Regions from separate parts of the Zavarzinia compransoris genome, predicted to be linked through region 4. Evidence: riboswitches for the same ligand, from Rfam matches in the RefSeq annotation. Region 4 holds a riboswitch; each other region holds the start of a gene.
What was found. Region 4 has a riboswitch for cobalamin ahead of DKG75_RS00450 (ribonucleoside-diphosphate reductase subunit alpha). Riboswitches for the same ligand answer to the same signal wherever they lie in the genome.
Positions count from the first base shown of each region.

Region 1: linked by a shared signal. The riboswitch ahead of DKG75_RS14230 (TonB-dependent receptor plug domain-containing protein) and the one ahead of DKG75_RS00450 (ribonucleoside-diphosphate reductase subunit alpha) in region 4 are both predicted to bind cobalamin.
Region 2: linked by a shared signal. The riboswitch ahead of DKG75_RS21755 (hypothetical protein) and the one ahead of DKG75_RS00450 (ribonucleoside-diphosphate reductase subunit alpha) in region 4 are both predicted to bind cobalamin.
Region 3: linked by a shared signal. The riboswitch ahead of DKG75_RS16230 (TonB-dependent receptor plug domain-containing protein) and the one ahead of DKG75_RS00450 (ribonucleoside-diphosphate reductase subunit alpha) in region 4 are both predicted to bind cobalamin.

Region 1 covers NZ_QGLF01000004.1:73,118-80,316, forward strand. The annotation lists gene DKG75_RS14200 (GIY-YIG nuclease family protein) at 1-58, opposite strand, end outside; gene DKG75_RS14205 (fatty acid desaturase family protein) at 212-1,174, opposite strand; gene DKG75_RS14210 (PaaX family transcriptional regulator C-terminal domain-containing protein) at 1,149-1,970, opposite strand; gene cbiB (adenosylcobinamide-phosphate synthase CbiB) at 1,997-2,974, opposite strand; gene cobD (threonine-phosphate decarboxylase CobD) at 3,009-4,001, shown strand; gene bluB (5,6-dimethylbenzimidazole synthase) at 3,998-4,639, shown strand; cobalamin riboswitch at 4,675-4,859, shown strand; gene DKG75_RS14230 (TonB-dependent receptor plug domain-containing protein) at 5,007-6,947, shown strand; gene DKG75_RS14235 (ABC transporter substrate-binding protein) at 6,950-7,199, shown strand, end outside.
Region 2 covers NZ_QGLF01000008.1:64,629-71,827, forward strand. The annotation lists gene DKG75_RS21745 (TetR/AcrR family transcriptional regulator) at 29-613, opposite strand; gene DKG75_RS21750 (alpha/beta fold hydrolase) at 692-1,498, shown strand; cobalamin riboswitch at 1,556-1,743, shown strand; gene DKG75_RS21755 (hypothetical protein) at 1,853-2,428, shown strand; gene DKG75_RS21760 (cobalamin-binding protein) at 2,428-3,225, shown strand; gene DKG75_RS21765 (AAA domain-containing protein) at 3,355-6,801, shown strand; gene DKG75_RS21770 (lipid-transfer protein) at 6,880-7,199, shown strand, end outside.
Region 3 covers NZ_QGLF01000004.1:476,718-483,916, reverse strand. The annotation lists gene DKG75_RS16245 (DUF6508 domain-containing protein) at 1-349, opposite strand, end outside; gene DKG75_RS16240 (ABC transporter substrate-binding protein) at 493-1,317, opposite strand; gene DKG75_RS16235 (DUF7676 family protein) at 1,305-1,877, opposite strand; gene DKG75_RS16230 (TonB-dependent receptor plug domain-containing protein) at 1,877-3,817, opposite strand; cobalamin riboswitch at 4,051-4,269, opposite strand; gene katG (catalase/peroxidase HPI) at 4,361-6,535, opposite strand; gene DKG75_RS16220 (hydrogen peroxide-inducible genes activator) at 6,741-7,199, shown strand, end outside.
Region 4 covers NZ_QGLF01000001.1:87,136-94,334, reverse strand. The annotation lists gene DKG75_RS00465 (crotonase/enoyl-CoA hydratase family protein) at 1-18, opposite strand, end outside; gene DKG75_RS00460 (Hsp70 family protein) at 150-1,406, shown strand; gene DKG75_RS00455 (winged helix-turn-helix domain-containing protein) at 1,416-1,763, shown strand; cobalamin riboswitch at 1,815-2,037, shown strand; gene DKG75_RS00450 (ribonucleoside-diphosphate reductase subunit alpha) at 2,233-4,011, shown strand; gene DKG75_RS00445 (ribonucleotide-diphosphate reductase subunit beta) at 4,002-5,087, shown strand; gene DKG75_RS00440 (urea carboxylase-associated family protein) at 5,088-5,945, opposite strand; gene DKG75_RS00435 (hydantoinase B/oxoprolinase family protein) at 5,942-7,199, opposite strand, start outside.

The sequences.
Region 1 (7,199 bases), on a different contig from region 4:
TGATGCCTCCAGGGGTGCCATCGGCGAGGAACAAGCGGATCGAACGGCCCTTGGTCATGACTTTCCACCCATACAGGCGTTTTAGTTTGCCGCAACATCCGGCAATGTCGCATAGCAGTGTGCGAGGTCCATATAGCGCCGGGGTCGCATTTTACGGGCAATTCGCTTTGGTGTCTTTGCTGGTGTTGAACCGATCTCGCCAGAGTAAGTTTTAAGCGGCGCGGGCGGTGACCAGCCGCAGCACGTCGAGATAGCCGGGGGCGGGGCCGGTCAGGGCTTTTTCGCGGAGCCGCCGGTGCATGGCCGGCAGGCGGTAATAGGCGGCGGCGGGCATCAGGTGGTGTTCCAGGTGATAATTCACATGCAGCGGCGCCACCGTCGCCCGGGCCAGCAGCCCGGCCCTGGTGGTCCTGGTGTTGCGCAAGGGATGGTCGCTTCTCTCCGTGCAGGCGTGTTCGGCGATGGCGCGGATGCGCAGGAACAGGCTGTAGGTGGTGAGATAGGCCGCGACCCAGACCAGATAGGTCCAGCCGGCGCCGAGCAGGCCGAGGGCGGCGGCGATCACGGCATTGGTCGCCAGCATCGGCCCCATGCGGTTAAGGCCCTGGGCGATCTGGCGGGACAGGCGGCGTTCCGCCCGCGGCACCAGGCGGGCACCGCCCGAGACGGTATAGGTCAGGGCGCCGATATCCATCAGGAACAGGCCGATCATCCGCTTCAGGCCGGTCGCGCCGGTCAGGTCGCGCAGGATCTTGCGGCGGAGCGAGCGGCGGCTGGTCGGGAAGGGTGTCACCAGCGACAGGTCGGGATCGAGCTCGCTGTTGGTATGGGCGTGATGCTGGATGTGATGCTTTCGATAGCGGGCGACATCGCCCCAGACCGGGGCGGCGCACAGCCATGTGCCGACGATGTCGTTCAGGGCCCGGGTGCGGAACAGGCTGTAATGCGCCGCCTCATGCATCAGGATCGACAGTGCCAGCTGCCGCCCGCCGAGCAGGACCAGCCCAACGATTACGGTAACGACATGGGGCCATAGCGCCATCAGGGCGAAAGTGCCGGCGATCACAGCCCAGGTGCTGGCCACCGCCCACCAGCCCCAAAGGTCGGATTTCGTGTTGAAGGCCCTGATTTCAGCCGGCGTGAAGGCGTCAGTGAGGGTGAAGGCCCGGCTCATCGATCTCTCCCGGTCGTTGGTTTTGGGCGGCGAAGAAACGCCGCCAGAGGGCGCGGCCGGCGGCATCGAACTGCCGGACCGCCGCGAAGAAGGCTTCCCGCTCGCCGCCGTCGACCAGCGGCTCGGGCAGCAGGGGATCGAAGACGATCTGGCGGATGGCGCGGCTGCCGATCAGGAAGGCTTCCCGCGCCGCGACATCCGGGTCCAGATCGCCGGCCCGGGCCAGCCAGTCGTCCAGCACGCTGCGGCGGCGATAGGCGGCGTTCAGGGCGGCGCCGTCCCACAGGTGGCCCGGGTCGCGGGCGAAATCGCCGGCGGCGAAGACCGTCGCCCCGGCATCGAGCCCGAGGGCCAGCAGGCGCCGGCGGATGGCGCCGACCCCGCCTGCCAGATTGTCCGGCCGCAGGTGCAGGCCCTTGTCCATCTCGGCGAAGCCCAGCATGTCGAGGGCGCGGTGCCGTGCCCGCAGCGCCGCCCGGTCGCTGCGGCCCAGCGCCCCGCTGTGAACCGCGACATAGCCGCCCGCCCAGGGGCGCAGCCGCTCGCCCGCGCGGCGCCAGCCGGCGACATCGGCGGCAAAGCCGGCCGCGGCCGGGCCCAGGCGATAGGCGCCGCGCCCCGCGCCCTCGATCATGCCGGCGGCGGCCAGCCGCACCAGGGTCACCCGGGCGGCGCTTTCCGCGATATCGAACAGGGAACAGGCGGTGACGGCATCGCGTGCCGCCAGGGCGCCGCCGTCCGCGGCCAGCAGCAATTGCAGGATCAGGGTCTTCGCCTTGGGGCCGCCGTTCGTCATGCACCGATGATACAAACGGAAACGATCTATGTCATCAGATGTAATATCGCCGCCGCCCCGGCGGCGAGGGAGAATTGCACCATGCAGGCGCGGACATAGAGCGTCAGGGCGCGGCGAATGTCGGCGGCGGTCGCCTCGGCCCGGCCGTCGCCCATCCAATGATCGTCGGACAGGGTCTCGCCATAGCGTTTCGGGCCGTTCAGGCGCAAGCCCAGGGCCCCGGCCATGGCCGCCTCCGGCCAGCCGGCATTGGGCGACCGGTGGTGCCGGGCATCGCGCCGGACCGCGCGCCAGGCGGCCCCCGCGCCCCGGCCGGCGGCCAGGGCGATGAACAGTGCCGTCAGGCGCGAGGCAGGCAGGTTGACGAGATCGTCGAACCGCGCCGCCGCCCAGCCGAAGTGCAGATGCCGCTCGGTCTTGTGGCCGATCATGCTGTCGGCGGTATTGACGGCCTTATAGGCGGCGATCCCGGGCAGGCCGCCGACGGCGCACCAGAAGGCGGGCGCGGTCACCCCGTCGGAGAAATTCTCGGCCAGGCTTTCGATCGCGGCCCGGGCCACGCCGGCCTCGTCCAGGACCGAGACATTGCGGCCGACGATCATCGAAACCGCCTGCCGCCCGGCCGTCAGCCCGCCGGTCTCGAGCGCGGTGGCGACCGCCGCGACATGGGTGTAAAGGCTGCGCTGGGCCAGCAGGGTGGAGGCGGCAAGGGCGAGAACGGCCAGGGCCAGCCAAGGCGGCAGCACCCGGAACACCGCGACCTGGACCAGGGCGGCAGGCACCGCGGCGACGGCCAGCAGCAGGACGAGGGCGGCAAGCCCATTGAGCCGGCGCCGGCGCTTCGGCATGGTCGGTCGATTGAAGTGCCGGTCGAATCGCGCGATCAGGCCGCCCAGCCAGATCACGGGATGGCCGATCCGGGGGATCAGCGCCTGGGGATAGCCGCAGGCCGCCTCGATCGCGAGGGCCAGCACCAGCAGCAGGGGAAGGAGATCGAACGTCATGGAGGGCAGCACCGCTAGCATGGAATCGCCCCGGATGTCAGATCCCTTGACGGTCCACGGCGGCCGCCGCCGCGCCGCGCAAGCCCGCTTTCCCGATGCGCCCCGGCCCTGGCTGGACCTTTCGACCGGCATCAACCCCGTGCCCTATCCCTTGCCCACCCTCGATCCCGCCGTCTTCACCGACCTGCCGGAACCCGAAGACCTCGCCCGCCTGGAAAGCATCGCGGCGGCGGCCTACGGCGTGCCGGACCCGGCCCTGGTGGTGGCGGCCCCGGGCACCCAGATCCTGATCGAACTGCTGCCCCTGCTGGCGGCGCCCGGGGCGGCGGCGGTGCTGGGCCCGACCTATGGCGAGCATGGCCCGGGCTGGGCCCGCGCCGGCCATAGGGTGCGCGAGGCGCGGAGCCTGGCCGAACTCGATGGCGCCAGCCACGCCGTGGTGGTCAACCCGAACAACCCGGACGGCAGGGTGCTGAAGGCGGCCGACCTGATCCCGCTGGCGGCCCGGCTCGACCGGGCGGGCGGCTTTCTCGTCGTCGACGAAGCCTTTGCCGATCTCGAACCCGGGGTCAGCCTCGCGCCCTATCTGCCCCGGCCGGGGCTGGTGATCCTGCGCTCCTTCGGCAAGACCTATGGGCTGGCGGGGGTCCGTCTCGGCTTCCTGCTGGCGGCGCCGGAAATCGCCGCCGCGATGCGCGAGGCGCTGGGCGCCTGGGCGGTGTCGGGCCCTGCGATGGCGATCGGCACCGGGGCCCTCGGCGACGAGCGCTGGCGTATGGCGGCCGCGGCCGCGACGGCGGAAAAGGCCGCCCGGCTGGACGCGCTGATGGCCGGCGCCGGCTTCCGCCTCGAGGGCGGCTGCCGGCTGTTCCGCCTCTACGGCCACGCGGCGGCGGGGGCGTGGTTCGAGCGGCTGGGCCGGGCCGGCATCCTGGCCCGGCCCTTCGCCTATCGCCCGGACTGGCTGCGCCTCGGCCTGCCGGCGGATGAGGCGGCGTTCGCGCGGCTGGCGGCGGCGCTGGCATGACCGCGCCGCCCGTCTTCGACCGGGATTTCCGCGCGCGGTTCGAAACCCTGCTGCGCTGGCGCCGCGACGTCCGCCGCTTCCGGACCGATGCCCTGGCGCCCGGCCTCTTGGACCATCTGCTGGTGCTGGCCGATCTCGCCCCCTCGGTCGGCAATTGCCAGCCCTGGCGCTTCGTCACCGTCGACGATCCGGCGCGGCGTGCCCGCATCCGCGCCAATTTCGAGCGCGCCAATGCGGAGGCCCTGGCCGATTACGCGGGCGAACGGGCGGCGCTTTACGCCCGTCTCAAACTCGCCGGCCTGGTCGAGGCGCCGGTCCATCTCGCCGTCTTCGCCGACATGGCGCCCGACCAGGGCCAGGGGCTGGGCCGGCGCACCATGCCCGCGACCATCGAGCATTCGGCGACCACCGCCGTCCATACCCTGTGGCTGGCGGCGCGGGCCCATGGCGTCGGCGTCGGCTGGGTGTCGATCCTCGATCCCCTGACCGTGAATGATGATCTCGACTGCGATCCGGGCTGGCATCTGATCGCCTATCTGTGCATCGGCCATCCGGTCGAGGAGCACGAGGACCCGGAACTGGAACGCCACGGCTGGCAGGCCCGCACCCCCCTGGACGGCCGCCGCCTGCGCCGCTGAGCAACGGGATTGACATCTTCCGTGCGCCGCGCTTCAACTGCGCCTGCTTTGGCGGTTCCACCGGATTAAAAGGGAACACGGAAGGCGAAAGCCCTGCCGTGGCTGTCCCCGCAACTGTAAGCGGCGAGCCTGCACCATTCGTCACTGGCCTTTGGGCCGGGAAGACGGTGCAAGGCCATAACCCGCGAGCCAGGAGACCTGCCGCCGAGGGCATCACTCAACCCCGGGCCGGGCGAGCCCAGGGTGCGGTCAACCCGCTGCGGTGATGCGTCATGGACGCTGTCGCGGCGGGGCTTCTCCAGCCCTTCCCCGCACGGCGTCCCTCGATCATCGGTTGCCGCCATCTGGCGGTGCAGGGGGTATGGGCATGTCTTTCGGGGTCAGGGTTTCGCTTCTCGCCGTCGTTTCCGCCGCCGCTTTGCCGGCTTCGGCCCTGGCGGCGGAGGAATTGCCCGCCGTCTCCGTCACCGCCAATCGCGGCGAGCAGACCCCGCTGACCGAGGTGGGCAGCACGGTCACCGTGCTCGACCGGGAATACCTGGAGGCAAAGCAGGTGCGCCTCGTCTCCGACGCGCTGCGCCTCGTGCCCGGGGTTTCGGTCACCCGCACCGGCGTCACCGGCGGCCTGACCGGCGCCGGCATCCGGGGCAGCGAAACCAACCAGACCCTGGTCATGATCGACGGCGTGGTGGTCAACGACCCGGCCGCGGATTCCAGCGTCGATTTCGCCCATATCCCGACCGCCGACATCGAGCGGATCGAGGTGCTGCGCGGGCCGCAATCGGCGCTCTACGGCTCGGACGCGGCCGGCGGCGTCGTCAACATCGTCACCCGCAAGGGCAGCGGCAAGCCGAGCGTCGCCCTCAGCGCCGAAGCCGGCAGCCGGGGCACCGCGGCGGGCGCCCTGTCGTTCAGCGCGGGCGGGGAACAATACAGCATTCTCGCCGGCGTCACCGGCGGCGTTACCTCCGGCTTTTCCTCCGCCGCCGAGGCGCGGGGCAATACGGAACGGGACGGTTACAACAACGGCACCGCCTATCTGAAATTCGCCTATGATCCGCTGCCGGAACTGGGTTTCGACGTCGTCGCGCGCGGCACCGAATTCCGCCGCGAGGGCGACGAGGGCTTCGGCATCGAGCCCGGCACCGGCATCAGCCTGACCCTGGACGATCGCGCCGGCGGCAGCGGGCGGCAGAGCTTCTTCCGCGGCCAGACCCGGCTTTCCCTGCTGGACGGCCGCTGGACCCACCGCCTCGGCATCAGCCGGGCCGACAGCGACGTCGATTACTACGGCGATATCGTCAACGGTGACCCGACCTTCACTACGCGGGGCACCAGCACCCGCTACGACTACCAGACCGATTTCCGCATCGACACGCCGTCCCTTGCCGGCGCCTCCCATGTCTTCACCCTGGCGGCGGAGCGGAAAGAGGACGATGCCCGGATCTGGAGCAGCTTCGGCAGCTATCTCTCGACCTCGATCGACCAGACCGGTTACACCGGGCAATATCAGGTCAGCCTGCTGGACGGCCTCAGCCTGACCGCCGCCTTCCGCCGCGACGAGAACGAGCGGTTCGAGGACGCCAATACCTACCGCCTGACCGCAGCCTATTTCATCGATACGCTTGGCACCAAGTTCCACGCCTCGCACGGGACCGGGGTGAAGAACCCGACCCTGCTCGAACTCCACGGCTACAGCAATACGTTCGTCGGCAACCCGGGCCTGAAGCCGGAACAGACGCGGGGCTTCGACATCGGCGTCGACCAGTCGTTCTGGGGCGGGCGCGGGGCCGTCGGCGCGACCTATTTCCGCCAGTCGATTTCCGACCTGATCAGCAGCGAATTCCTGGGCGGCGGCGTCTCGCGCCCGATCAATCTCGCCGGCACTTCCAAGGTCCGGGGCGTCGAGGTCGAGGGCACGCTGGAACCCCTGAACGGCCTGACGCTCCGCGCCACCTATACCTATATGGACAGCGAGGATGCCCAGGGCGTGCAACTGGTGCGCCGGCCGGAACAGGCCGGGACCTTCGACGTCACCTATCGTTTCCTCGACGGCCGGGCGCTTGCCAATGTCGGCGTCGTCTATCACGGCGATTTCACCGACCGGGTGTTCGACAGTTCCTTCAACAACCGCAATGTCCCGATGGACGATTATACCCTGGTCAATGTCGCCGGCGCCTATGACGTCCTCGACAACGTCCAGCTCTACGGCCGGGTCGAGAATCTGTTCGATACGGATTACGAGGAAGTCTATTCCTTCGGCTCCAACGGCCGTCTCGCCATCGGCGGCGTGAAAGCGACCTTCTGAGCATGGCGGGCGCGGCGGCACGGCTTGCGTTTCTCGCCGCCGTCCTGGCCGGGACGGCGGCGACGGCCGCGCCGCAGCGCATCGTCTCGATCAATCTCTGCGCCGACGAACTGGTGCTGCAACTGGCCGACCGGGCGCAGGTGGCCTCCGTCTCCTTCCTGTCGCGGGATCCGGCCGGGTCCAATGTCGCGGCGCTGGCCGCCACGGTGCCGGTCAACCACGGCCAGGCGGAGGAAATCATCGCCTCCCGCC
Region 2 (7,199 bases), on a different contig from region 4:
CCGCCCCGGTCACCCCGGGGCGGCGGGGTCAGTGCGGGATGGCGAAGGCCTGCGCCAGCCGGCGGGCCAGTTCCTGGCGGCTGTCGGCTTCGGCGAGCCCCATGTCCCTCAACTCGCCCTCGACATGGGCATCGGCCAGCCGCTCGATCGTCAGCAGGCTGAACGCGAGTTCCGTCCCGCCGGTCTGCGCCAGCTGCGGAAACCGCTGCCGCAGGCGTTCGACCTGGGCCAGCCGGCTCGCGGCCCGGGCCGCGCGGACGCGCGGATCGGTCAGGGTGAGGGCGCGCAGGGTGCGCCGGAACATCAGCGAGCCGCGGTGATGCCGGATCAGGACGTCGGCCGCATCGATCGCCCGGTCGGTCGCGGCGAAGGCCGCCGCTTCCGCCCCGACCCAGCGTTCGTAGACCGCGAGGAAGATGGCGAGCTTGTCGGGAAAATGCCGATAGAAGGTCTGCGGCGCATAGCCTGCGCGCCGGGCGATCCGGTTCGTGTTCGTCTGCTCGAAGCCGGTCTCTTCGAATTCCCGCGCGGCCGCGTCGAGCAGGGCTGCGCGGGTCTCTTCGGGCCGCCGGGGCTTGGCCGGGCTCTTCGGGGGCTCAAGGGCGTTGGTCACTTGTCGGTGGGCTCCATTAAGTGATATATATATCACATGATAAGGCGGGCACGGGCCGGCGCCGAGGAGAAGAATCCGATGCCACTCGACCATATCCAAGCCGCGGGCGCGACCATCGCCGTCAGGACGCAAGGGGCGGGACCGGCGATCCTCTGCCTTCACGCCACCGGCCAGGGGGCGCGAGACTACGACCGTTTCGCCGAACGGATGGGTGACCGTTTCACCGTTCTGGCCCTGGACTGGCCGGGCCATGGCGACAGCCCGGCGGAAGCGGCGCCGGCCAGCGCCGCCCGCTATGCCGGGATTCTCGCCGGGGCGGTGGCTGCCTTGGGGCTGTCGCGCGTCATCGTCATCGGCAATTCCATCGGCGGGGCGGCCGCGATCAGCTATGCCGCCGCTCACCCCGACCGCGTCCGGGGCCTGGTGCTGTGCGATTCCGGGGGGCTGGCGCCGGTCAATCTCGTCGCCCGTCTCTATTGCCGCCACATGGCTCGCCGCTTTGCGCGTGCCGCCGCCGGCGACCGCCGCTTTCCCGACTGGTTCGCCCGTTATTACCGGACGATTCTGCCCGCGCCGGCCGCCGATTGGCGCCGCGACGAGATCGTCGCCGGCGGCCCGGCCGTCGCCGGCATCCTGGCCCAGGCCTGGGAAAGTTTCGCAAGGCCGCAGGCGGACCTGCGGCACCTCGTGCCGGCGCTGGCCATGCCGGTATTCTATGCCTGGGGCCGCAAGGACCGGACGCTGCGCTGGTCGTGGTCGAAGGCTGCGGCGCTCAAGGCGCCGAACCGCCGGGTCCAGCTTTTCGATGCCGGCCACGCGGCTTTCCTGGAGCAGCCGGACGAATTCGACCGCGCCTTCGCCGGCTTTGCCGGTGCCTGCCCCTGAAGCGGGCCACCCCGGCGGCATGGCGCGGCGATCTTGACAGCGGCGGCGCTTTGGCCGCCAGATGATCGCCTTCCCGGTGCCCGCTCGGCGGGCGAAGAGGGAAGCCGGTGCAAATCCGGCGCTGCCCCCGCAACTGTAAGCGGCTAGCCCGAACCGAACATGCCACTGGATCCGCCCGGGTCCGGGAAGGCCGGCCAGGGCGGCGATCCGCAAGCCAGGAGACCTGCCGTGAAGACCAGTCGTCGGGCGGGGTGTCCCGGCGGTGGCGTCGCCGCCGGCCTCATCCCGGCCGTGCGCCGTCGCCCGCTTTCCCCGCCCGCTATATCGCCCATGCGTGGGGAAAGAGGTGATCTCATGAGTGTTTCGTCCCTTCCGTCCGGTGGCGCCCTGGCCGGCCTGTCCGCCCGCAGCCGCAGCCTGCTGTGGCTCGGCTTCATCACCCTGGCCGGTGCGGCCTTCTCGCTGGTGCTGGCCTGCGCGACGCCCTTCGCGGCCCTTGCCGCCATTGCCGCGCTCAATCTGTCGCGCCGCGATGCGGTGTTGGCGGTCGTCCTGGCCTGGGCGGTCAATCAGGCCATCGGCTTCGGCCTGCTGTCCTATCCCCATGACGCCTCGACCTATGCCTGGGGCGGCGCCATCGGCATCAGCGCGCTGCTGTCGCTGGCCGGTGCCGTCGCGGCGGCGGGCCTGCTGGCGCGCCGCCATGCGCTGGTGCGCGGGCTTGCCGGCTTCGTTGCCGCATTCGTCGTCTGGCAGCTTGCGCTCTATGCCTCGGCCCTGGCCATCGGCAACGGCGAGGGGGCGTTCAGCGCCGCCATCGTCGGCTATGTCCTGCAGATGAACGTGCTGGCGCTGGCGATCCTTGCCGTCGTCCATCAGGCGGCGATCTCGCTCGGCCTCGTCGCCCGGCCAGTGCCGGCCTTCGCCTGATGGCCTTTCCGCCGGAAAGGATTGTCTGCCTGACCGAGGAGACGGTGGAAACCCTCTATCTCCTCGGCGCGGAGGACCGCATCGTCGGCATCTCCGGCTATTGCGTCCGCCCGCCGGCGGCCCGGCGCGACAAGCCCCGGGTCTCGGCCTTCACTTCTGCCGACATGCCGAAGATCCTGGCCCTGAAGCCGGATCTGGTGCTCACCTTCTCCGATCTCCAGGCGGCGATCGTGGCCGATCTGGTGCGCGCCGGCATCGCCGTTCACGCCTTCAACCAGCGCAGCATCGCCGGGATTCTGGACATGATCCGCCTGCTCGGCGCCATGGTCGGGGCAGGGCCGCGGGCCCTGGCCCTGGCCGACGGCTTCGCCCGCCGCATCGATGCGGCGAGGGCGGCGGCGGCCCGGCTCGACCATCGTCCCCGGGTCTATTTCGAGGAATGGGACGAGCCGATGATCAGCGGCATCGCCTGGATCTCGGAATTGATCGAGGCCGCGGGCGGTGTCGACGTCTTCCCCCATCTGGCCGGCCAAGGCGCCGCCCGCGACCGGATCGTCACCGCGGAACAGGTGGTCGCGGCCGCGCCCGAGATCATCGTCGCCTCCTGGTGCGGCAAGAAGTTCCGGCCGGAGAAACTGGCGGCCCGGCCCGGCTTCGAGCGCATTCCCGCGGTCCGCGACGGCCGGCTGCACGAGATCAAGGCGCCGGTCATCCTCCAGCCCGGCCCCGCGGCGCTGACGGAAGGGCTGGATGCCCTGTGCCGCCTCATCCTGCCGGAACGCGCCGCCCCGCTTTGACCCCGCCGCGGGGCGGTTTGCCGCGCCCGGTTGTAAAACCAGGATACTCTGCTACGAGAGAGTGGTTATGGTTGCACCCGGCCGGCCCCGGAAGGGGCAGGCCGGCGGTGGTCGGGTGAGAGGTTTGTCATGGTCAAGGCTGATCTGTCGGTGCTGCGCTATTGGCGCGCGGCCGTCGCGGACAGTGCCGCCGGGGAGGCGTGCCTGACGCCCAAGGCCCTGGGCGAATTCCAGGCGCTGTCGCGCGCGGAGGCGGAAAGCGGCCGTCTGAGCCGCGACACCATCGAGGTGCTGTTCGCCGGCGTGCCGAAGAATCAGTCGCGCGTCGCCGTCTCCTATCGCCCTCTTCATGTCCGCCGCCGGGTCAGCCATGCCCGGTCGCGCGGCGACGGGCTGCCGCTCGAGGTCGCCCCGGTCGTCACCGAGGCGGCGGTGACGCGCGCGGGCCTGATCATCCCGATGCGCAGCGTGATCGCGCGCGATATTCTCGATCCGCTGCCGCGCGGGGCCTTTTCCATCGGCAGCGTCGCCGATCTCGACCGTTTCCTGACCGCCCGGCCCTTCCCGGCCGGCGAGGGGCGCGACGACCTGTGGCCGCGCCACCAAGCCTATTGGCGCCAATTGATGGCCGAGGCCGGCGGCAATTGGCCGGAAGCGGACGACGACTATCAGGCCGTGGGATGGGGCTTGATCCGCCCCGCTGCGGACAATGCGCAGACCGTGAAGCAGATCCTCGCCCTCAGCGACGTCCTGATCCGGGAGCAGCCGGCGGCGCCGCTGCTGGCGAATTTCGCCCGCAGCACCCCACGCCCGCTCGAACCGGCGCTCGCGGGGCCGTTTCCCCTGGCCGAACGGCTTGGCCATGCCAACGGCGATTTCCCGCTGGCCGATCACCAGCGCGAAGTGCTGGCGCATCTGGCCCGGGCCGGCGACGGCGAGATCCTGGCGGTGAACGGCCCGCCCGGCACCGGCAAGACCACCATGCTGCTGTCCGCCATCGCCGGGGAATGGGTGCGCGCGGCCCTCGAAGGGGGCGAGCCGCCGCTGATCGTCGCCGCCTCGACCAACAATCAGGCGGTCACCAATATCATCGACGCCTTCGGCAAGGATTTCGGCCGGGGCGAGGGGCCCTTTGCCGGCCGCTGGCTGCCGGAGATCCAGAGCTTCGGCCTGTTCCTGGCCTCGAAAAGCCGGGAGGGGGAGGCCGCGGCGAAATACCAGACCGAGCGTTTCTTCGACAAGCTGGAGACGGCGGATTATCTGGCCCGCGCCCGCGCCGCCTATCTGCGCGCGGCCCGGGCCGCCTTTCCCGGTCTTGAACCCTTGGATGTGCCGGCGGCGATCGACGCCCTGCACGGGCTGATGCGGGAGGAACAGCGGACGCTGGCCGAGGCGGACGCCACCCACGGGGCCATGGTGCAGATCGAGGCCGCGATCCGCCAGGACCTGGGCGAGGCGCCCGAGGCCGCACTCGCCGAACGGCAGGCCGCCCGCACCCAGGCCGAGGCCGAGGGCGCCGCCGCCGCCGCCCTGCTGCACAAATGGGAGGGCTGGCTCGCGTCCGAGCCCCTGTTGCAATCCCTCTTCGCCTTCCTGCCGCCGGTGGCGCGGAAGCGCGGGCTGCGCGCCCGGCTCTTCCTGCGCGAAGCCGGGGCGGACGAGGCCGTCCTCGCCGAGACGCGCGCCGATGCCATGGAGGCCCGCCTGAAGAATCAGCTCCGGGATCGAGCGGAGAAACAGAGGGAAGCGGCGGAGCGCCACCAGCGGGCCATGAACGCGCTGGCGGCGCGCGACGCCCGGTCCGCCGCGTGGCGGGCGCTGGCGCAACGCCTTGCGGGGGAAAGCGGCGATGTCCCGGGCGTCGTCGCCCTCGACCGCCTGGCGGATTGCCGGCTGCGATTCCGGCTGTTCCTGCTCGCCACCCATTATTGGGAGGGCCGCTGGCTGCTGGCGATGGAAGAGGCGCTGCCCGCGCTGCAACGCCAGCAGCAGACCGGGCGGGGCGCCAATGATCGCGCCATGGTCGAACCCCAGTGGCGGCGGCGGATGATGCTGACCCCCTGCGCCGTCTCCACCTTCGCGACCCTGCCGGGCAAGATGACCTGCCGCGATGATCGTTCGGGCAGCTTCCGCACGGAGTATCTCTTCAACCATATCGACCTGCTGATCGTGGACGAGGCGGGGCAGGTACTGCCGGAAGTGGCGGCGCCGTCCTTCGCCCTGGCCAAGCGGGCCCTGGTCATCGGCGATACGCAGCAGATCGAGCCGATCTCTTCCCTGCCGCTGGCGGTCGATATCGGCAACCTGACCGAGGCCGGGCTGCTGTCCCATGCCGGGGACAGGGCGGCGCTCGAACGCGTGGAAGCCTTGGGCCTGACCTCGCGCAGCGGCAGCACCATGCGCCTCGCGCAGTCGGCCTGCCGCTTCCAGCCCTATCCCCGGCTCGACCGCGGCCTCTACCTGTTCGAGCACCGGCGCTGCTATGACGAGATCATCGGCTTCTGCAACGACCTTTGCTACAAGGGCACGCTGCTGCCGAGGCGGGGCGCGGCGGTGGGGACGATGCTGCCGCCCATGGGCTATCTCCATGTCGACGGCATGGCCGCGGCCGCCGGGGGCAGTCGCTTCAATGCCCTCGAGGCGCACACCATCGCGGCCTGGCTGGCGGCCGAGGGCGAGGGGCTGAAGCAGCGCTACGGCCGGCGGCTGGAGGATATCGTCGGCATCGTCACCCCCTTCGGCCGGCAGGTCCGCGAAATCGCCAAGGCCTGCGCCGAGGCCGGCATCGATGTCGGCCGCCAGGGCATGACCATCGGCACGGTCCACGCCCTCCAGGGGGCGGAGCGGCCGGTGGTGATCTTCTCGCCGGTCTATTCGAAACATGCCGACGGCGGCTTCATCGACCAGTCCCCCAGCATGCTGAATGTCGCGGTTTCGCGCGCCAAGGACGCATTTCTCGTCTTCGGCGACATGGATACGCTGGCGGCGGCCCCGCCGGGCAGCCCGCGTGCCGTTCTCGCCCGCTTCCTCTTCGCCGAGGAGGCGAACGGGCTGGCGTTCCAGGTCCCGCCGCGCCCCGACCTGTCGCAGGGCCAGCGCACAGTCGAGATGCTGCGCGATGCGGCGGAACACGACGCCTTTCTGTTGCAGGAACTGGCGGCGGCGCGGCGGAAATTCTGCATCGTCTCGCCCTGGGTCAATGTCGACACCATGGCCAGGGCCGGTACCACCCCGGCCATCGCGCAGGCGCGGGCGCGCGGCGTCGAGGTCGAGATTTTCGCCGATCCGGTGCTGATCCGCGACCGCAACAAGCCGGGGCAGGATAAGTTCGCCGAGGCGCAGGCGGCGCTGGCCAAGCTCGGCGTGCCGCTCCATGCCGTCAGGCAATTGCACAGCAAGCTGGTCTGGGCGGACGGGGCCCTGCTTGCCGTCGGCTCGTTCAACTGGCTGAGTGCGCTCCGTAGCGGCGACTATGCCCGCCACGAAACCTCCGTCGTCTACCGCGGTTCTCACCTCGGGGCCGAGATCGGCCTGCTGGAAGGCAGCCTGAAACCCCGCATCGGCCGCGACGGCTGAGCGGGGCCCGCCCGATTGGGGGGGCGCCGGCGCCCGGCCGCGGACCGATGATGAAGAAAAGCGGAGGCGGGCAGGAATATGGCACGGGAAGTCTTTGTCGCCGGGGTCGGCATGATCCCCTTCACCAAGCCGGGGCAAAGCGAGCCCTATGCGGTCATGGGCGCCCGGGCGGCCGGGGCGGCGCTCGATGACGCCGGCATCGGCTACGATGCCGTCCAGCAGGCCTATGTCGGCTATGTCTACGGCGATTCGACCGCGGGGCAGGCGGCAGTCTATGGCGTCGGCCTCAGCGGCATTCCGATCGTCAATGTGAACAACAATTGCTCCACCGGCTCGACCGCGCTGTTCCTGGCGCGGCAGGCGGTGGAGACGGGGGCCGCGGACTGCGTCCTCGCCCT
Region 3 (7,199 bases), on a different contig from region 4:
GCCGGATGCAAGCGGTCAGCAAATGCGCAAGCTGCTCCGGCGTGGCGTTGCCGATGACGGCCTCGTCGTCCCGCAATGACCTTGCTTCGTCGGATTGCGTCCATGTCATCCAGTCGAAAACCTTTATCCAGCCATGCTCATAGACGGCCCTGCAGAACGCACCGACAACCGGAGCATAGGAAACATAAGGTATCTGAATGACGCCGGGTTTGGTCTCGTTGCCGCCCTTCCATTCCCCCGCCTTGAACTCCGGCTGTCGGAAGGCCGGCAGAAAGTCCGCCAGGGCCCGAAGGTCTGTCGTCAGGCACCGGTTCCCCCTTGCGCCGACACTCTCCCCGCTAGTCTTCATAGGCTCTGTTCCCTGTTATTGCTCACGTAACGGCCGGCGGCGTTTGCGTTACGTCCGATCATAGCGCAGGCAAAGGGCGGGACACCACGCATCGTCACCACCGGCATGGGGGATGACGGCAAGCCCGGCGCCGCCTGCAAGCCTCAGCGGCCCGACAGCCGGGTGTAACCCTCCCCGGCCAGGATGCCCAGGGCTTCGACGATGCCGGGACCGGCGCAGGTCCACAGGCGGTTGGGCACGCCGATCACCTCGAGGTCGAAGGGCAGGTCCTGGAGAACCGGGTGACGCAGGACGTCATAGGCAAGGGCCGGCGCCGGATAGGGATCGCTGTCCAGGATCAGGAGGTCCGGCTTCAGGCCGACCACCCGTTCGAGCGGCAGGCTGCTGTAGCCTTGCAACTCCTCGCCGGCGCCGAGATTGACGAGGCCGGCCCGGACCAGCAGCGTATCGACCAGGGAGCCCCGCCCCGCGGTGACGCCATTCGGCCGCAGCACCAGGGCGCGTAAGGGACGGGCGCGGGCCGGCACGGCGGCGAGGCCGGCGGTGATCGCGGCGATCAGGGCCTCGCCCCGGGCGGGTTGTTCCAGGGCCGCCGCCACTTCGCGGATCTGCTCCGCCACCGCATCGAAGGTCACCGGCACGTCGAGGTCGAGCACCGGCAGGCCGAAGCGGCGCAGCAGGGCGACGGTGGTCCGCGTGGTATATTTCCCGGCGATGACGAGATCGGGCCCGTGGCGCACCACTTCTTCCGCCAGGCCATGGTTCAGCGGCAGGCCGGCGGCGAGATCGGCAACGGTCGAGATCCGGCGATCGGCCGCGAGATAGGAAACGGAAGCGACCTGCCCCGGATCCGCGAGGCGCAGCACCAGTTCGTCGGCGCAGAGATTCATCGAGACGACCCGGGGCCCGGCCAGGGCCGCCGGCGCGAGCGCCAGCAACCCCAGCAGAGACAAGACTAGCCGGAACACGGAAAGCCCTTGGCGGTCCGGTCCAGGGGATCGGGCGCAAGGCCGAGGCAGCGCTCGCGCAGCTTGTCCCAAAGGGCGAGCCGGGCGAAATCCGGCGGCCGGGCCGGCTTCATCTCGGGCGTCAGCAGGGGATTGGGCAGAAACACGGTGATCTGCTGCTCGCCCCCGCCGTTGAACAGGCGCAGGCCCCAGGACCGCGGCGTGCCTTCGGGCGAAAGATTGCGATACAGTTCCGCCCGGGCGGTGCGGCGATGGGCGGCAAGCCCGGCCGGCGTCGGGTTGCGCGGGCCGCCTTTGTTCTCGCCGATGCAGACGTGGAAATGCCACTTGCCGAAATCGACGGTCAGGTAACCGTCGAAGATACTCACCTTCTTCGGTGCGGCATCGACGGCGATTTCGAAAACGGCGCCCTGCACGCAGGGGCCGAAGACGATTTCGTGCCAATGGTTCTCGAACAGCAGCCGGAACAGGCCGAACAGGAAATCGGGCTCGACGGCCAGGGGGAAGATCTCCACCCGGCCGCTGCCCGTCTCCTCGACGATGCGGGAGACGGCGTTCATCAGAACGTCGCCTTCACGCCGGCAAAGGCCGACCGGCCGAGGGAGCCGTAGGAATAGACTTCCTCGTAGTTCTCGTCGAACAGGTTCTCGACCCGGCCGAAGACCTCGACCGCATCGGTCAGCCGGTAGGAACCGGCGATATTGGCGACGACGTAACTGTCCATGTCATAGACGACGGACGACCAGGTCCTGGTATAGACCACGTCCTTGAAGTCGCCGGTATAGACGAGGCCGAGATTGGCGCTGGCCCTGCCGTCGAGGAAGCGGTAGCCGATGTCGAGGCTGCCCTGGTTGGCCGGGCGGCGGACCTCGGCCATCCGGGTCTTGCCGTCCCGGGCGTGGGTGTAACTATAGGAGAGACGGACGGTCAGGGCCTCGACCGGCTGGGCCAGAAGCTCGACTTCGACGCCGCGGTGGCGCGAGGTCGCGGGATCGTTGACCGGCGTGCCGACGAAGGTGCCGCTGCCGGCATCGAAGACATAGGCGGTGCCGATCTCGTCGGTGATCCGCTGGTCGAAATAGGTCAGGCCCAGGGTCAGGCGGTCGGCGAAGAAGGACTGGTCGATGCCGGCATCCCAGCCCTTGCCCTTTTCCGGCTTCAGGTCCGGGTTGCCCTTGTAGCTGCCGCCGAAGCCGTAGAGTTCGTTGATGGTCGGGTTCTTCACCCCGGTGCCATAGGAGGCGCGGAACTTGGTCCCCGTGCCGTCGAGGTAATAGGCCGAGGTCAGGCGGAAGGTGGTCGCATCCTCGAACAGGTCGTGGGTATCGCGGCGGACGGCGCCGGTCAGGCTCAGGTCCTCGAACAGGCGCAGCTGGTACTGGCCGACGTAGGAATCCTGCTCGACCTCCTTCTCGACATAGGAATCGATCTCGTCGCGCTTGTGCTCATAGGCGAAGGTGACGAGATGGGCGGCGGCGAGCGCCGGCGTGTCGAAGCTGTAATCGGTCTGGTAATCATAGGTCGTGCTCTCGCCCTTCGACGACGAGGTGACGGCGCCGTTGCCGAGGTAATCCATCTCGGTGCGGAAATGGGCGAGGCCGAGCTTGTGGCTCCACCGGCCGTCGAGCAGGGACAGGCGGGCCTGGCCGCGGGCGAAGGTCTCGTCCCCGCGCGAGCCGGAATTGGCGTCATAGGCATATTGGTAGACGCTGGTGGTATCGCCCGGGCGCAGGCCGAAATCGTCGTATTCGCCCTTGAAATGGCTGTCGCGGAAGACGACGTCGAAGCCGAGCATCTTCAGGGGATCGAAGCTGGCATTCACATAGGAGGTGATGCCGCGATAGGCGTCGTCCTCGCCGTTGCCGCGCCATTTGGCGGCCGAGGACGTGCCCTCGGTCGTGGTCGCGGTGGTGCCGGCGCGGATCGAGAACCCCTCCCCCGCGGCGGCGGCCGAGACATTGCCGATCACGGTCGCATTGCTGCCGCCCTCGAGGCTGGCCGTGACCGTGGGCGTGCCGCCGCCCTTCTTCGTGATGATATTGATCACGCCGCCGACCGCGTCCGAGCCGTAAAGCGCGCTTTGCGGCCCGCGCAGCACCTCGATCCGCTCGACATCCTGGGTCAGCAGGTGGCCGAAATCGAATTCGGAACTGGAGGCCGGATTGTTGACGACGACACCGTCGATCATCACCAGGGTCTGGTTCCCTTCGGAACCGCGGATGCGGACCTGGGTCTGGTTGCCGATGGTGCCGGTGCGGCTGACCGCGACGCCGGGAATGAGGCGCAGGGCGTCGGAGATCACGCGCACCTGCTTCGCTTCCAGTTCCGCGGCGGTGATGATGGTGACGGCGCTGCCGACCGCGGTCAGCGGCGTCGCTTCGCCGCGATTGGCGCTGACGGAAACTTCCGGCAGAAATTCCGCCTCCTCGGCGCGGGCGCCGGCGACGGCGGCCAGAGCGATGGTCGAGACGGTGGTGAACAAGACCCCAAGCCGCAGCATGATGACCCCCTGCATGCGGGCAGGCGCCGGCCGGAAAATGGGCGCAAGCATCCTGCCCCGTCCGCGGACGCGGACAGACGAACGACAAAGCGCCGCCCCCGGCCGGACGAAAGCCCGGCACGCACAGGATTACAAACGGTCATGGCGAGGCGGAAGGCCCGGCCGCGACGGCACCTATGGACGCATCACCGATACGGATTGGCCCGCCACCCCCGGTTCACCCGACCGGCGGTAAAGTGATGCCCTCGGTGGCAGGTCTCCTGGCTCGCGGATCATGGTGCCGTCCCGTCTTCCCAGCCGGCGCGAAGGCGCGGGGCCAGTGACATGGGGGACGCACTCACCGCTCACAGTTGCGGGGACAGCCACGGCCCGGCGGTTACTGCCGCCTTCCGTCGTTCCCTTTTAATCCGCGCCCCCGAAGGAGCCGCGGAACCACCGAAGCAGAGTTATGTTTATCAGGCGCTGCACCGCCGTCAATGGCGAAGTCGCACCGGAAAAGGCGCACCCCGCCCCGGCGCATGGCCGGGGCGGGGCGGGTCGCGATCACGCCAGATCGTAACGATCGGCGTTCATCACCTTGGTCCAGGCGGCGACGAAGTCGTGCACGAACTTCTCCCCGGCGTCGTCCTGGGCATAGACTTCGGCATAGGCGCGCAGGATCGAATTCGAGCCGAACACGAGGTCGACCCGGGTCGCCGTCCATTTCGCAGCACCGGTCTTGCGGTCGACCACCGCATAGACCCCCTGGCCCGCCGGCTTCCAGGCATAGGCCATGTCGGTCAGGGCGACGAAGAAGTCGGTGGTCAGGGCCCCTGCCCGCTCGGTGAAGACGCCGTGCCGGCTGCCGCCGTGATTGGCCCCGAGGACGCGCAGCCCGCCGACCAGCACGGTCACTTCCGGCGCCGTCAGGCCCATGAGCTGGGCCCGGTCGAGCAGCAGTTCCTCGGCCGCGGGGGCATAGTCCCGCTTCAGCCAGTTGCGGAAACCGTCGTGGATCGGCTCCAGCACCGCGAAGGAGGCGGCGTCGGTCCCGGCATCGGTGGCATCGCCGCGGCCGGGCGCGAAGGGCACGGCGACATCGACACCGGCAGCCTTGGCCGCCTGTTCGATGCCGACATTGCCGGCCAGGACGATGACGTCGGCGACACTCGCCCCCGCTGCCGCCGCGATCGGCTCCAGCACCGCCAGGACCTTGGCCAGGCGGGCCGGCTCGTTGCCTTCCCAATCCTTCTGGGGGGCGAGGCGGAGACGGGCGCCGTTGGCGCCGCCGCGCATGTCGGAACCGCGGAAGGTGCGGGCACTGTCCCAGGCGGTGGCGACGAGGTCGGCGACGGCAAGGCCGCCGGCCGCGATCTGCGCCTTCACGGCGGCGACGTCATAGTCCGTGCGGCCGGCGGGCACCGGATCCTGCCAGATCAGGTCTTCGGCCGGCACGTCGGGGCCGACGTAACGGACCTTCGGCCCCATGTCGCGGTGGGTCAGCTTGAACCAGGCGCGGGCGAAGACGTCCGAGAAATAGGCCTGGTCGTCCTTGAAGCGGAGCGAGATTTCCCGATAGACCGGATCGACCTTCATCGCCATGTCGGCATCGGTCATGATCGGGTTGTGGCGGATCGAGGGATCTTCCACATCCACCGGCCGGTCCGCGTCCTCGATCGCGACCGGTTCCCACTGCCAGGCGCCGGCCGGGCTCTTGCGCAGTTCCCAGTCGTGGTTGAACAGCATGTCGAAATAGCCGTTGTCCCAGCGGGTCGGGTGGGTGGTCCAGGCGCCTTCGATACCGCTGGTCACGGTGTAGCGGCCCTTGCCGGTCTGGTTCGGGTTGGCCCAGCCGAGGCCCTGCTGGTCGACGTCCGCCGCTTCCGGCGCGGGGCCGAGCAGGGCGGCATCGCCGTTGCCATGGGTCTTGCCGACGGTGTGGCCGCCGGCGGTCAGGGCCACGGTCTCCTCGTCGTCCATCGCCATGCGGGCGAAGGTCTCGCGCACCTGGGCCGCGGTCTTCAGGGGATCGGGCTTGCCGTTCACGCCTTCCGGGTTGACGTAGATCAGGCCCATCTGGACCGCGGCCAGCGGGTTTTCCATGGTCGCGGGCTGGTCGACGTTTTCATAGCGGCCGTCGCTGGGCGCCAGCCATTCCTTCTCGGCGCCCCAATAGACGTCCTTCTCGGGGTGCCAGATGTCGGCGCGGCCGAAGCCGAAGCCGAAAGTCTTCAGGCCCATCGATTCATAGGCGATGGTGCCGGCCAGCGCGATCAGGTCGGCCCAGCTCAGCTTGTTGCCGTATTTCTTCTTTACCGGCCACAGCAGGCGGCGGGCCTTGTCCAGGCTGACGTTATCGGGCCAGGAATTCAGGGGCGCGAAACGCTGGTTGCCGGTACCGGCGCCGCCCCGGCCGTCGGCGGTGCGGTAGGAACCGGCCGCGTGCCAGGTCATGCGGATCATCAACCCGCCGTAGTGGCCCCAGTCGGCCGGCCACCAATCCTGGCTTTCGGTCATCAGGGCGCGGACGTCGCGCTTCACCCCTTCAAAGTCCAGGGTCTTCACCGCCTCGCGGTAGTCGAAGCCCTGGCCCAGGGGATTGGTCTTGCTGTCGTGCTGGTGCAGGATGTCCAGGTTCAGCGCGTTCGGCCACCAGTCCGTGACCGATGCGCCGGTGGTCGTATTGCCGCCGTGCATCACCGGACATTTACCGGCCGACTTCCGATCATCTCCACCCATGTTGCCCTCCGAGTCTTGGCTTCAGGTCTTCGCGCAAGCACCGCAACACCTTGTGGCGGCGCATCCAAGCCGCGGGGCCGCCCGCTCGATCACCTCAGGCTGCGGCAGCTGCGACTTACCCTCAAGCAATTAGCATAGATGATCAATGAGAAAAAATTGTGTCTTCAAATGATTTCGATATGCTGCACTTATGAACCCGATCTCCATGAAGCATCTCCGCTATTTCGAGGCGCTGGCCCGCCTGCAGCATTTCGGGCGGGCCGCCGAAGCCTGCGCGATCTCGCAGCCGGCGCTTTCGCTGCAGATCAAGGAATTGGAAGAGATTCTCGGCTCGCCCCTGGTCGAGCGCGGCTCGAAGCAGATCCATCTGACCGGTTTCGGCGAGATCTTCGCGGCGCGGGCCCATGACATCCTGCGCGCGGTCGATGATCTCGAGGATCTGGCCCGGGCCTCGCGCCGGCCGCTTTCGGGCCGGCTGCGGCTGGGCGTAATCCCGACCGTGGCGCCCTATTACCTGCCGGCGGCGATCAAGACGCTGACGCTGCATTTTCCCCACCTCGACCTGCACCCGCGGGAAGCGGTGACCCAGACCCTGATCGCCGAACTGGCGGCCGGCCGCCTCGACACCGCGCTCGTCGCCCTGCCGGTCTCGGAACCGGGCCTG
Region 4 (7,199 bases):
AAGCACGGAATCGGACAAGACGGGCTCCTCCTCGGCCGTGTCGGCCGGCCGTTCAGCGATTGCATCTTGCCCGCCGGCAGCCGAAACGCCAAGATCGGGGCCGACGCGGCCCCCCCATCCGGGGCCGTTTGCTTTTCGGGGCCCGGGTCATGTCAGCGTCTTTCTGCGGGTTGGATTTCGGGACGTCGAATTCGACGGTGGGGATCGTCTCGGGCAATGGCTTTGCGCTTTGCCCGCTGGAGGGGGAGCAGGTCACCCTGCCCAGCTCGATCTTCTTCGACTATGAGGAGCACCGCGCCCGCTTCGGCCGCGACGGCACCGCCGCCTATATCGACGGCACCGAGGGCCGGTTGCTGCGGGCGCTGAAAAGCGTGCTCGGCTCGTCGCTGATCGAGGAAACCACCCAGGTCAACCGCCGCCAGGTGCCGGTGCGCGACATCATCGGCCTGTTTCTGCGCCACCTGAAGCATTGCGCCGAAGCCCGCCTGGGGCGCGAGATCGACCAGGTGGTGCTGGGCCGCCCGGTCCGCTTCGTCGATCACGACGACGAGGCGGACCGGCGGGCCGAGGCGGAACTGGTCGCCATCGCCCGGGCGCAAGGCTTCCGCCACATCGAGTTGCAGTTCGAGCCGGTGGCCGCCGCCCTCGACTACGAACAGGCGGTCACGCGTGAGGAATTGGCGCTGATCGTCGATCTGGGCGGCGGCACCTCGGATTTCGCCGTCACCCGCCTGTCGCCCGCCCATGCCCGGCAGGCGGACCGGGGGACGGATATCCTCGGCCGCGCCGGCGTCCATATCGGCGGCACGGATTTCGACCGCCGCCTGAGCCTTGCCCATGCCATGCCGGAACTGGGGCTGAACGTCCTGATCGGGCCGAAGAAACTGCCCATGCCGATCCGGCTGTACCAGGATCTCGCCACCTGGCATCGCATCCCCTCGCTCTATACCGCGTCGAACATGAATTATCTCCGCTCCATCCGCCCCCAGGCGGACCGGCCGGACCTGATCGACCGCCTGATGGAACTGCTGCGGGAACGCAACGGCCACCGGCTGGCCAGCGCGGTCGAGGCGGGAAAGATCGCTCTGTCCGCCCGGGAAGAAGCCGCCATCGACCTGCCCTTCCACCAGCCCCTGCCGGTGACCGTCACCCGCGCCGACCTCGAGGCGGCGCTCGCCCCCGACATCGCCGCGATCATCCGCGGCATCGACGAATGCCTGGCGCTTGCCGGCATCGGGGGCGAGGCTATTCAATCGGTCTTCCTCACCGGGGGCTCGACCGCCATCCCGGCGATCCGCCGCCGCATCCTGGCCCATCTGCCCGGGGCACGGCCGGTCGAGGGGGATATTTTCGGCAGCGTCGGCCTTGGCCTTGCCATCGATGCCGCGCGCCGCTTCGGCCGCTGAGAGGACGCCATGCCCCACTTCAAGATCAGGCTCTATTTCGACGACGACAGCTGGCTCGGCCCCGGCAAGATCGAGCTTCTGGAACGGATCGCGGCGGCAGGGTCGATCGCCGCCGCGAGCCGCGAGATGAACATGTCCTACAAGCGCGCCTGGGACCTGGTCGCCGAGATGAACCGCATCTTCGGCCAGCCCGTGGTCAGCGCCCAGATGGGCGGCCGGCACGGCGGCGGCGCCGAACTCACCCCGCTCGGCCGCTGCCTGATCGCGCGTTTCCGCGCCATCGAGGCGACATGCAACGCCACCGCCGCCGCCGAGATCGACGCCATCGAAGCCCTGCGGCAGCCCGCGGCTTCATAAAATCGCCACACCGGCCCCATTCAGCCCCTTGACGATTCAGCCCGACCGACCACAAGATGTTGTCAGCGTGGCACCCCGGAACACCATATTCGGGGTAGAGGGAATTCGGTAGCGGGCCTTTCGCCCTCGATGCCGAAGCCGCCCCCGCGACTGTAAGCGGCGAGCCGCCGTCGACGAAAGCCACTGGGCAAGCCGGTTTCCGGGGCGCCTGGGAAGGCAGACGGAGGGGCATCGACCCGCGAGCCAGGAGACCGGCCACGCTGCATATGTTGTCCACGGGCGGGGTGCTCCGGGGGGATTGCGACGGCCGAAGCTGATTCGGACGAAGGCTCCCCGACTCTGCCGAAATCCTGGGGGAATGCCGGTGTCGCTGCCAGCCTTTGAAATCACGCGCAAGGATCAACTGGCCGCGACCACGCCCGCCCCCGCCGCCAAAGCCGCGCCCGCGCCGCGCCCTGCCCCCGCGCTGGTGCCGCGCCGCCCGCTGCCTGCCGACCTGAAACTGGTGCGGTCGCGCGATGCCAAGCTCACCGCCTTCGGCAAGGCGACCCTGGACGACCGCTACCTGATGCCGGGCGAATCGTATCAGGACCTGTTCGCCCGCGTCGCCTGCGCCTATGCCGACGACGCCGACCACGCCCAGCGCATCTACGACGCCATCTCGAACCTGTGGTTCATGCCGGCGACACCCATTCTTTCCAACGGCGGCACCACCCGCGGCCTGCCCATTTCCTGCTTCCTGAACACGGTGTCCGACAGCCTGGACGGCATCGTCGGCACCTGGAACGAGAATGTGGCACTCGCCTCCAACGGCGGCGGCATCGGCACCTATTGGGGCCAGGTGCGTTCCATCGGCGAGCCGGTGAAGGGCTGCGGCGAGACCTCCGGCATCATTCCCTTCATCCATGTCATGGATGCGCTCACCCTCGCGATCTCCCAAGGCTCGCTGCGCCGGGGCTCGGCCGCGGTCTATCTCGACGTGCATCACCCGGAGATCGAGGAATTCCTCGAAATCCGCAAGTCGTCCGGCGACTTCAACCGCAAGGGCCTGAACCTGCACCACGGCATCAATATCACCGATGCCTTCATGGACGCGGTGAAGGCGGGCGAGAAATTCCCCCTGATCAGCCCGAAGTCGGGCGAAGTCATGCGTCACATCGATGCCCGGCAATTGTGGCAGCGCATCCTGGAAACCCGGTTGCAGACCGGCGAACCCTATCTCCTCTTCATCGATACGGTGAATCGGGCGGTGCCCAAGCACCAGCGCGACCTGGGGCTGAAGGTCTCGACCTCCAACCTCTGTTCCGAGATCACCCTGCCGACCGGCATCGACCACCGGGGCGAGGACCGCACCGCCGTGTGCTGCCTGTCGTCCCTGAACATCGAGACTTACGACGAATGGCGTGACGAGGAGGGCCTGATCGAAGACGTGATGCGTTTCCTCGACAATGTCCTGACCGATTTCATCGACAATGCGCCCCCGACCATGGCGCGGGCCACCTATGCCGCGATGCGCGAGCGGTCGGTCGGGCTCGGGGTCATGGGCTTCCACTCCTTCCTGCAATCGAAGGGCATTCCCTTCGAAAGCGCCATGGCGAAGTCGTGGAACATGCGCATCTTCAAGAAGATCCGCCAGGAGGCCGACGCCGCCTCGGTGCTGCTGGCCGAGGAGCGCGGCGCCTGCCCGGATGCAGCGGAACGCGGCCTGAAGGCCCGCTTCAGCCACAAGATCGCCATCGCCCCGACCGCCTCGATCAGCATCATCTGCGGCGGGACCTCGGCCTGCATCGAGCCGATCCCGGCCAATATCTACAACCACAAGACCCTGTCCGGCGCCTTCGTGGTGCGCAATCCCTATCTGACCGACCTATTGGCCGAAAAGGGCCTGGATACCCAGGAAACCTGGACCTCGATCCTCGAACACGAAGGCTCGGTCCAGCACCTGGAGGGTCTCGACGAGCACGAGAAGGCCGTGTTCCGCACCGCCTTCGAGATCGACCAGCGCTGGCTGGTGGAACTCGCCGCGGATCGCGCCCCCTTCATCTGCCAGAGCCAGTCGCTGAACCTCTATATCCCCGCCGATGCCGACAAATGGGACCTGCACATGCTGCATTGGTCGGCCTGGGCCAAGGGCATCAAGAGCCTTTACTACTGCCGGTCCAAGTCGGTCAGCCGGGCCGGTTTCGCCGGCAAGCTGGAAGCGCCCGCGGCGCGCAAGGATTATGAGGAGTGCCTCGCATGTCAGTGACCGGGATCGGCCACCTCGACCCCCGCAGCCTGATCGGCAGCGGGCGCGTCGGCCTGCTCACCTCGACCGGGACCTATGACGTCGAGCGCTACCCCTGGGCCTATGAGTGCTGGAAGCGCCAGCAGCAGACCCATTGGATGGGCGAGGAAGTGCCGCTCGGCGCCGACATCAAGGACTGGACCTCGGACCGGGTGACGGACGAGGAACGCGCCCTGCTGACCCAGATCTTCCGCTTCTTCACGCAAAGCGACGTCGAGGTCGGCGACAATTACATGAAGCGCTATCTGCCGATCTTCCAGCCGCTGGAAGTGCAGATGATGCTGGGCGCCTTCACCAATATGGAGACGGTGCATATCGATGCCTATGCCCTGCTGCTGAAGACGCTGGGCATGCCGAAGACCGAATTCGCCGCCTTCCGCGACTATGCCGCCATGCGCGACAAGGCGGATTACATGCACACGTTCGGCGTCGGCACCGTCGCCGACGTGTCGCGCACGCTGGCCATGTTCGGGGCCTTCACCGAAGGCATGGCGCTCTTCGCCTCCTTCGCCATGCTCCTGAACTTCCCGCGCCACAACAAGATGAGCGGCATGGGCCAGATCGTCTCGTGGTCGGTGCGCGACGAATCCTTGCATTGCGAAGGCATCATCCGCCTGTTCCACGAATGGAACGCCGAGACCGGCTGCCTGACCAAGGCGGTGAAGGACGATATCGTCGACGTCGCCCGGACCATGGTCGGCCTGGAGGAGAAATTCATCGATCTCGCCTTCGGCATCGGCGGCATCAAGGGCATGACGCCGGAAGACATCAAAGCCTATGTCCGCTATGTCGCCGACTGGCGCCTGACCCAATTGCGCCTGACCCCGGTCTATGGCCATTTCGAGGCGGTCGACGGCAGCTACCGGCAGTTGAAGGCGCATCCCCTGCCCTGGCTGGTCGAGATCCTGAACGGCGTCGAACACGCCAATTTCTTCGAACAGCGCGCCACCGAATATTCGAAGGGTGCCAGCCGCGGCACCTGGGACGGCGCCGACGGCGTCTGGGCCAATTTCGAGCGGATCGTCAACGCCGCCTGATCATTCCCCCACCCCCGCCCAGGGGCCCTGCTCGGCCTTGAAGCCGTGAAAGCCCCGATAGGGGGCGCGTTCCGGCGGTTTCCAGCCCGCCAGCAGCGCGGGGTCGAGACGATAGACCTCGACCCCGAGGGGCCGGCAGACATCGAGGGGATCGCGCGCCTCCGGCCCCCAGAGCGGCACCGAGAGGTCGCCGCCGGGACAGGCCGAAAGCGCGCAGAGCAGGTCGATCTCCGCGAAGAATTCCAGGTGGTCGCCCGGCCGCGCCGGGCAATAGCGCATGAAATACTTGTCCTCGTGATTGAGGCCGGTGCATTGGAAGACGTTCAGCACGTCATGCACGTCGAACTCGGTCAGGCCGTGGGGAAAGACCGCCCGGCACAGGTTCGAATGGCAGTGGAAGTGGAAATCCTCGCCGGTCAGCAGGCGGTTGACGTAAGGGTCGCAGCGCGTGCCCAGCAGGTCGTGCACCCGCCCGCCGTAGTCGTCCACGCCATAGCCCGCCAAGGTGTCGCTGGTGATCGTCGCCAGCGGGCGCAGGAACGGCAGGTTGGACCATAGCCGGTCGTAGGTGGTGACATGGGCCGCCTGCAATTGCCGGGTGCGCGACGCCCAGAAGCGTTCCCGGGGATCGCGGGCGTTCCAGATATTGAGGTCGCCGACCTGCGGCCCTTCGACCGTCAGGATGCGGAAGACGTGGCCCGCCGGCACTTCCCAGGCTTGGGCGCTGCGGATCGGGATTTCGAAGGCCTGGACCCGTTCCCGCTCCCCGGCCCGGGCGATGCGGTCGTAGAAGGCGCGGTCGACGTCGAGCGCGCCGCCGCGCGTGACCTGATAGGCGGCGGGGAAATTCCTGGTCATCCGTTCGCTCCCGTCTTCGCCGCCGCCCCGAAGCCGCCGGGCGTCGGGGTTTCGATGGTGACCGCATCGCCCGGCGCCAGCACGGTCTGGGCGCAACCGGGCAGGTCTTCGAGCGTGCCGTCATGGCGCCGCACCCGGTTGCGGCCGGTGCGGCCCGGCTCGCCGCCGTCGAGGCCGAAGGGGGCGACCACGCGCCGGCCCGACAGGATGGCGCAGTCCATGGTCTCGATGAACCGAAGGGTGCGCCGCGTACCGTCGCCGCCGTGCCAGCGCCCGCGGCCGCCGCTGCCGCGCATGATGCTGAACTCCTCCAGGACCACGGGGAAGCGGGTTTCCAGGATTTCCGGATCGGTCAGGCGTGAATTGGTCATATGGGTCTGGACCGCGGCGGCACCGTCGAAGCCCCGGCCGGCCGGGGCGCCGGAACAGATGGTTTCGTAATATTGGTAACGCGCGTTGCCGAAGGTCAGGTTGTTCATCGTCCCCTGCCCGGCCGCCAATGCGCCGAGTGCCGCGAACAGCGCATCGACCACCAATTGGCTGACCTCGACATTACCGGCGACCACCGCCGCCGGATAGCGCGGCGACAGCATGGAACCGGGTGGGACCACGAGGCGGATCGGCCGGAGGCAGCCGGCATTCATCGGGATCGGCTCGTTCACCACGGTGCGGAAGACATAGAGCACGGCCGCCCGCGTCACCGGTTCGGGCGCATTGAAATTGTCGCCGCGCTGGGCCGAGGTGCCGGTGAAATCGACCGTCGCCGCCCGCGCCGCGCGGTCGACGGTGATGCGCACCCGGATCACGCTGCCGTCGTCGGTCGCCACCTCGAAGCTGCGGTCCGCCGCCATGCGATCGATCACGCGGCGGACACTTTCGGCCGCATTGTCCTGGACATGGCCCATATAGGCCCGGACCACGTCGAGGCCGAAATGGCGCACCATGCGGTGCAATTCCTGGGCGCCCTTGGCATTGGCCGCGACCTGGGCCTTCAGGTCGTTGATATTCTGTTCGGGGTTGCGTGCCGGATAGGGCGGCCGGACCAGCAGGTCGCGCACCGCCTGCTCGCGGAAGGCATCGTTCTCGACCAGCTTGAAATTGTCGATATAGATCCCCTCCTCCTCGATGGTCGTGGCCAGCGGGGACATGGAACCGGGGGCGATGCCGCCGATATCGGCGTGGTGGCCGCGGCTGGCGACCCAGAACAGGATTTCCGCCCCGCCCTCGTCGAAGACCGGGGAACAGACGGTGACA